One region of the Tardiphaga sp. 285_C5_N1_2 genome, then DNA from elsewhere that is predicted to be linked to it. Evidence: riboswitches for the same ligand, from Rfam matches in the RefSeq annotation. Region 1 holds a riboswitch; each other region holds the start of a gene.

Region 1 (2,173 bases):
GTTCTTGCGGAGATCGAGAAACTCCTCGATGTCGATGTGCCAGGTCTCGAGATAGGCGCAGACTGCGCCCTTGCGCTTGCCGCCCTGATTGACGGCGATGGCCGTATCGTTGGCGACCTTCAGGAACGGCACCACGCCCTGGCTCTCGCCATTGGTGCCCTTGATGTGGGCGCCGAGGCCGCGCACACGCGTCCAGTCATTGCCGAGACCGCCGGAATATTTCGCCAGCAGCGCATTGTCCTTCACCGACTTGAAGATGCCGTCGAGATCGTCCGCGACCGTGGTGAGGAAGCAAGATGACAGTTGCGGGCGCTGGGTGCCGGAATTGAACAGCGTCGGCGTCGAGGCCATGAAGTCGAACGACGACAACAGATTGTAGAATTCGATGGCGCGGGCTTCGCGGTCGATCTCGCGCAGCGCGAGGCCCATGGCAACGCGCATGAAGAAGGCCTGCGGCAGTTCGATGCGATTGCCCTGCACATGCAGGAAGTAGCGGTCATAGAGCGTCTGCAATCCCAGGAACTGGAACTGAAGGTCCCCTTCCGGCTTCAGCGCTGCCGAGATTCGCTTGAGATCGAAGCGCGCGAGTTCGGGATCGAGCAGCTCGGCCGCAATGCCGGTCTTGATATAGGCGCCGAAATATTCGGCGTAGCGCGTGGTCATGTCAGCCTGCGACGCGTGGGTCGGGCTGCCATGAACGAAGGACAGGACTTCCGTGCGCAGTTTGTCGAGCAGCAGGCGGGCGCTGACAAAGGTGTAGTTCGGCTCCTGCTCCACCAACGTGCGCGCGGCCATGATGCCAGCCAGTGCCAGCTCATCCAGCGTGATGCCGTCATAGAGATTGCGGCGGGTTTCCTCGAGCACCGGGGCGGCATCGACGCCGTCAAGGCCGGCGCAGGCCTCGTTGACGATCAGCGCCAGACGCGCCGAATCGAGCGGGGCGCGGGTGCCGTTGGCGAGCATGACATGCAGCACCGGTGCGGTGGAAACCAGCGCCGGCTTCGCCGCCAGTTCCTCCGCGCGGGTGCGAGCGCGCTCCTCGCGGTACAGCACATAGGCGCGGGCCACCTTGTGGTGCTCGCTGCGCATCAGCGCCAGTTCGACCTGATCCTGGACGTCCTCGATATGGAAGGTGCGGCCTTCACCGACGCGGCGAGTCAGCGCCGCCACGACTTCGCCGGTCAGCTGTTCCACCGCCTCATGGACGCGGCGCGACGCCGCTGCCGTGTGGCCCTCGACGGCCAGAAAGGCCTTGGTCATCGCGACAGAAATCTTGCTGCCGTCGAAGGGCGACACCGTGCCGTTGCGCCGGATGATCTGCATCGAGGGTTCGCGCGCAGGCGCAGCGAGCGTTTCCGGCGAGAGTTGAATCAGCGGCGCATGAGCCGCATCGCGGCCGTTGGACAGAGCGGAAGAGGAAGTAGGCATCGGCAAGACCCCGTGTGATGCGTGTAGCAATGGGGGCTGGGGCCGAAAGGACGCTGCAAAATACACGGCGGAGATCCGCCGGCATTGCCTGCAAGCGACCGCTGGGACACCCCGCCCATGGACGTTCTGGTGTCGCGGCAGGTCTCCTGGCTCGCAGGTCAATGTCTGTTTTCAGCCTTCCCGATGCTTGCGCATCAGTGACTTCAATCGAAACAGACTCACTGCTTACAGTTGCGGGGGCAGCGCCGGCATATGACGCAAAACAGCGTCTTTACCGGCTTCCCTCTTAGCCACCAAGTCTTGCGACAGGGCGGACCGTGACGTCTACATTTGGTGTGACCCGCGGTGAAGTGTCAAGCGGGCATTGGCGCCGAACGCAACAAATTCGGTAGGGCTGTTGGTTCAGTGGACAACCGCTTGCGTGGCGGAAACCGCGGGGTCGTTGGCGGTTTCTGCACGATGCGATTCGTTGCCGCCGAGCACCGCGAAGCGCAGAACATCGTGATCAACCGATGGAGGATGCGATGCGCGACCTGATGACGACCACTGAAAGGATCAACTTCAGCGCTTTCGTAGAGCGAGCCGGTGCGCTCACGGCGTTCGAGACGAGGGATCAGATCGCCCGGCGCCGCCTCGACGAGATGCTGAACGAAGCGCTGATGGACAGCTTTCCTGCGAGCGATCCGATTTCTTCGCTGCAACTCGCCTGAGCAGAATCAGACCGCGCGAAAGCTGGCCCGATACT
Region 2 (2,173 bases), 3.4 Mb from region 1:
GTGTTCGACACGGTGACATTATGCGTGAGAATGCCGCCGAATGAATCCAGTGAGACGCGGCCGTAAACGGTTTGCAGCAGGCGCGTGACATTTGAAGGCGTGTCGGGAAGCTGCACGGCTCTCGACGTCGGACTGAAAGTGCCGTCATAGGCGGCTCGCGTGAAGGATGACACGAAGCCGGATTCCAGCCGGATGCCTTCGCCGGCATCGTAGCCGATCCTGGCCGATCCGCCGACGCGATCAAAGCCGTCGCGTTCGAGATTGGGGTACAGCGCTTCAAACTGAGGGATGCGATAGCCGAAGCGCGAGAAACCGTTCGAATGCTGACCGCCACCTGTGAAAGCGTAGGACCACGGACCGTTGGAGCCGGTCAGCGATCCCTGCGTCATGACAGTGCCATAGCTGCCGGCTTCGGTGCGTACGTTAACTTGCGCAGGGCCCGAGCCCTTCTTGGTAATGATATTAATCACGCCGCCCATGGCGTCTGATCCATAGAGTGCGCTCTGCGGGCCCTTCAGGACTTCGATGCGCTCCATCGCCGAAGGCGTGAACATGGCGAATTCGAAATCGCCGGACGCCGCCGTGGGATCATTGACGCGGATGCCGTCGATCATCACCAGCGTCTGGCCGGTGTTGCCGCCGCGCAGGCGGACATTGGTGGTGCCGCCAGGGCCGCCGGTTTCGGTGATGTCGAGACCGGGCACGGTGCGCAGCGCATCGACCAGAGAGCCGGGATTGCTGGTCGCAATGGTCTCGCCTGACACGACGCTGATCGAACTGCCAGTGCGATTGAGTTGTTCGGGTGCTCTGTCCGCCGTCACTACGATTTCGGAGAGCTGCTCGGCACTGGACTGCGCATGCGCAGCACTGTGAGAGCAGGACAGAACAACAACGGCCGCAGTGCCTGCGGCCAAATTCCGGATAGTCATTTAACCCCTTCCGTCGACCCACCGTCGAACGAGTGTGAAACTCGTTACCGGCCGGTCTCCTGGCTCGCGGTGGTCTCCCGGTCCGCCTTCCCGAATCTGCGATGCAAATTCAGTGGCTTTGTGGACCTGGAATGGCCGCTTACAGTTGCGGGGGCAGCCGCGGCATAGGGGATATTTCCCCGCACCGCATTCCCGTTTCACCTCCTCGCGGAGGCACCGATAACGACAGACAGGAAGCACAGCGCGCCGCGCGGTGCAACAGCCATCGCCGCGTTGTGGACTCTATTGCTCGTGCTGTAGCGCGGCGAGCACGTCGTCGGGGCGCTCGACCATCATCATGTGGCCAGTGCCCGGCAGAATCACCGTGCGGGCGTTTTTCAAGGCGGCGGCCAGGGTCTTGCCAGCCTTGGCGGGAGTCATCATGTCCCGCTCGCCGAGGATGAGCGTGACCGGGATTTCGAGCTGGGCCGCAGCAGTCAGCGCATTCTGGTATGTATTGCAGGCGTTGAGATCGGCGAACAGCACGCCCGGCTTCGTGGCTTCCAGCACGCGCTGCGCGCCGCTATGCATCCACAACCCCGGCGCGAGACTGCCGCCGAGTTCGGCGCGAAAGCCGAGCCCCCAGATTGACACCATGTCGATGGCGGAGTGCTGATTGGCTTCGGCATCCTTCAACAGATCCGGGCCGACGGTCATCGTCCCTGCCGTGCCCATCAGGTCGAGGCGCGTGACTTTACGGGGATGCCGCGCTGCGGTCTCCAGCGCAATCAGCGAGCCCATGGAATGGCCGATCAGCCGCGCAGTCTTTGTGCCCGCTGCCTCGATCAATGCTGCGGTCCAGTCTGCGAGATCGGCGATGGTCGTGAGCGCTTCACCTTGTGAGCGACCATGGCCGGGCAGATCCGGCGCCAGTACGGCGAAGCCATGATGCGCGAACCAGCGCGTATGCAGCGCCCACGTCGAGTGATCGAAGCCGGCGCCGTGGATCATCACGACGACCGGGAGCGATGGATCGAACGTGCGGCCGCCATTCGCGATATAGGTCTCGTGACCGTTGACGGTGAGTTGCATCGCTCAGCCCTTCTGCGAGATGCGCAGCGCCTGCGCGAGGTCATCGATGATGTCATCGGCGGCTTCGATGCCGACTGAGAGGCGGATCAGCTCCTCGCCGATGCCGGCGGCCTTGAGCTGTTCGGCATCCATCTGCTGATGCGTGGTGCTTCCGGGATGAATGACCAGTGTCT
Region 3 (2,173 bases), 930 kb from region 1:
GAAGCCGGGAGTGGTCGGGTCCGGGCTGCTGAACAGGCCGGGATCGAAATTATACGGATTGACCGACGAGGACCCGCTAAACGGTGAATTGTTGGTATGCTTGAAGTCGATGCGGTTGACGTCGAAGCCTGCCACGAACGTATTGACCATTCCGAACAGATGGCCCTCGAAGGTGGCGTCCATGCGGTCGCCTATCTGCTGCTGCTGGTGGAAGATCTCGAGATAATCGCCGCGATCGATCAGGCCGGTGCCGGAGTTGAAGCCGTAGATCTCGACCTCCTTCCAGTGGCGCTTCGCATACATATAATAGAGCGTGTTGCGCAGGGTGATGCCGTCACTGATCTGCCACTCGGTCTTTACCTGGCTCCAGCTGTCCTGATAGCGAATGTTGCTGTCGCTGACATTGTAGTTCTTGAAGCGGATCGCCTCATTGAGCTGGCCATTGATCAGCGGCGTGCCGAAATATTTTGACGGATGGCGGTCGCCATAGTCGGTGGAGAGCGTCCAGGTGATGTCCTCGGTCTGCTTGATCTGCACGGCAGCGTGCAGCGCGATGTTCGAGGTGTTGTCGCGATCGACCCAGCCATCGGACGCGTTGCCGGTGACGGCGATGCGATAGGCGACGTCCTTGCTGACCGGGCCGCCGCTATCGAGGGCGATACGGCGCGTCATGTTGCTGTCGAGCGAGATTTCAGCCTGGTTGCGCGGCACCCAGAGCGGCAGTTTTGAAATCACGTTGATAGCGCCGCCGATGGCGCCTTCGCCGTACATGACGGAGGCCGGGCCGCGCAGGACTTCGATCTTCTCGGCGGTCCAGGTGTCGAAGGGGAAGTTCACCGTTCCGGAGCCGACATAGAGGCGCGTGCCGTCATAAAGCGAAGTAACGGACCCACTGCCGGCGAAGCCGCGGGTGCTGAAAGCGATGCCGCCATTGCCGGGTTCGCCGATGGCCGTGAAGCCGGTGGCGTTCTGCGTGACGGCGTCGACCACGTTCTGCTGGCCGCGTTCGGCCATGGTTTCTGCCGATATCACCTCTACGCTGGCCGGCGTCTGCAGGCGCGTCAGGCCAAGGCGGCTCCCCGTCGATGTCGTGCCGGTGAGGTTGAGCGTCGGCGCTGCGAAGACGGGGCCTGTCGGCGTGGCAACCGGCGCGCCGGTATTGGCGGCGACATTGCGCTGCTGGCGTGAGCGTGCAGCGCGCGATGCATTGCCGTTCGTGGTGCGGCGCGCGCGTTGAGGTGTCGCTGACGGCTGAACGACAACAGGATCGAGCGTCTGGCTCGACTGTGTGGTTTGCGACCAGCTTTCGCTCGGACACAACAAGTAGGAGAGAGCAACAGAATAAAGAAAGGGAGTATGTCGCTTCAATGCGACGGGAGAAACGGAGGTCATGAACAGGACTCGCGGTTACGTGGCACGTCACCGCAAACCAAGTCGCCCCGCCCAAACAGGCAGTGTGACTTCCACCAGGACACCCCGCCCAATGTGCTCGCGTGTGACCACGACTGGCGGCAGGTCTCCTGGCTCGCGGGTCAATGCCTGTCGCCGCCTTCCCAGGTGAACACCCAGTGGCTCTTGGCGCAGGCTCGCCGCTTACAGTTGCGGGGGCAGCCGCGGAATCGGGGGATCCCCCTCACCGCATTCCCTTTTGATCCCCGAAGGGAACCGTCGCGTTCACGTTAAGGTGAAATTTCCAAATGTGTCAATCAAGCTGCCAGCCATTCGCAACTTGCTTTGGCGGGTGTTGATATTGCGCATCACCTGTCATCGCAGCGTCAAGTGTTCTGCCTAGCACCACGGGTGCCAGAGCCAGGATCAGGAGTTCGCCATGGCGCTACGTATCTCCCGCCGTCGTTTTCTCGCGCACTCAGCCGCAGTAGGCGCAAGCTTCCTGGCTATGCCTTACCTCAGCCGCGCGGCGGATCGCCCGGTCGTGTCGCATGGCGTGCAGTCCGGCGATGTCGGGACGAGCAGCGGCATGATCTGGTCGCGCGCGGATCGGCCGGCGCAGATGATGGTGGAAGTCGCCACTACCGAATCCTTCAGCAATGCGCGCATGTTGCCGGCTATCACGGCGCTGCCCGAGAGCGATTTCACGGCGAAGCTGCTGCTCGATAATCTGCCGGCCGGGCAGGATATCTTCTACCGCGTCAAATTCCGCGATCTCTCGCAT

Evidence for each region. Region 1 has a riboswitch for cobalamin ahead of AB7951_RS22525 (ribonucleoside-diphosphate reductase subunit alpha). Riboswitches for the same ligand answer to the same signal wherever they lie in the genome.
Region 2: linked by a shared signal. The riboswitch ahead of AB7951_RS06320 (TonB-dependent receptor domain-containing protein) and the one ahead of AB7951_RS22525 (ribonucleoside-diphosphate reductase subunit alpha) in region 1 are both predicted to bind cobalamin.
Region 3: linked by a shared signal. The riboswitch ahead of AB7951_RS26885 (TonB-dependent receptor) and the one ahead of AB7951_RS22525 (ribonucleoside-diphosphate reductase subunit alpha) in region 1 are both predicted to bind cobalamin.

The regions. Positions count from the first base shown of each region.
Region 1 is NZ_CP197241.1:4,760,235-4,762,407, forward strand. It holds gene AB7951_RS22525 (ribonucleoside-diphosphate reductase subunit alpha) at 1-1,428, opposite strand, end outside; cobalamin riboswitch at 1,548-1,763, opposite strand; gene AB7951_RS22530 (hypothetical protein) at 1,953-2,138, shown strand; gene AB7951_RS22535 (GlxA family transcriptional regulator) at 2,145-2,173, opposite strand, start outside.
Region 2 is NZ_CP197241.1:1,343,964-1,346,136, forward strand. It holds gene AB7951_RS06320 (TonB-dependent receptor domain-containing protein) at 1-929, opposite strand, end outside; cobalamin riboswitch at 962-1,165, opposite strand; gene AB7951_RS06325 (alpha/beta fold hydrolase) at 1,212-2,000, opposite strand; gene AB7951_RS06330 (O-acetylhomoserine aminocarboxypropyltransferase) at 2,004-2,173, opposite strand, start outside.
Region 3 is NZ_CP197241.1:5,687,382-5,689,554, reverse strand. It holds gene AB7951_RS26885 (TonB-dependent receptor) at 1-1,392, opposite strand, end outside; cobalamin riboswitch at 1,494-1,683, opposite strand; gene AB7951_RS26880 (alkaline phosphatase D family protein) at 1,829-2,173, shown strand, end outside.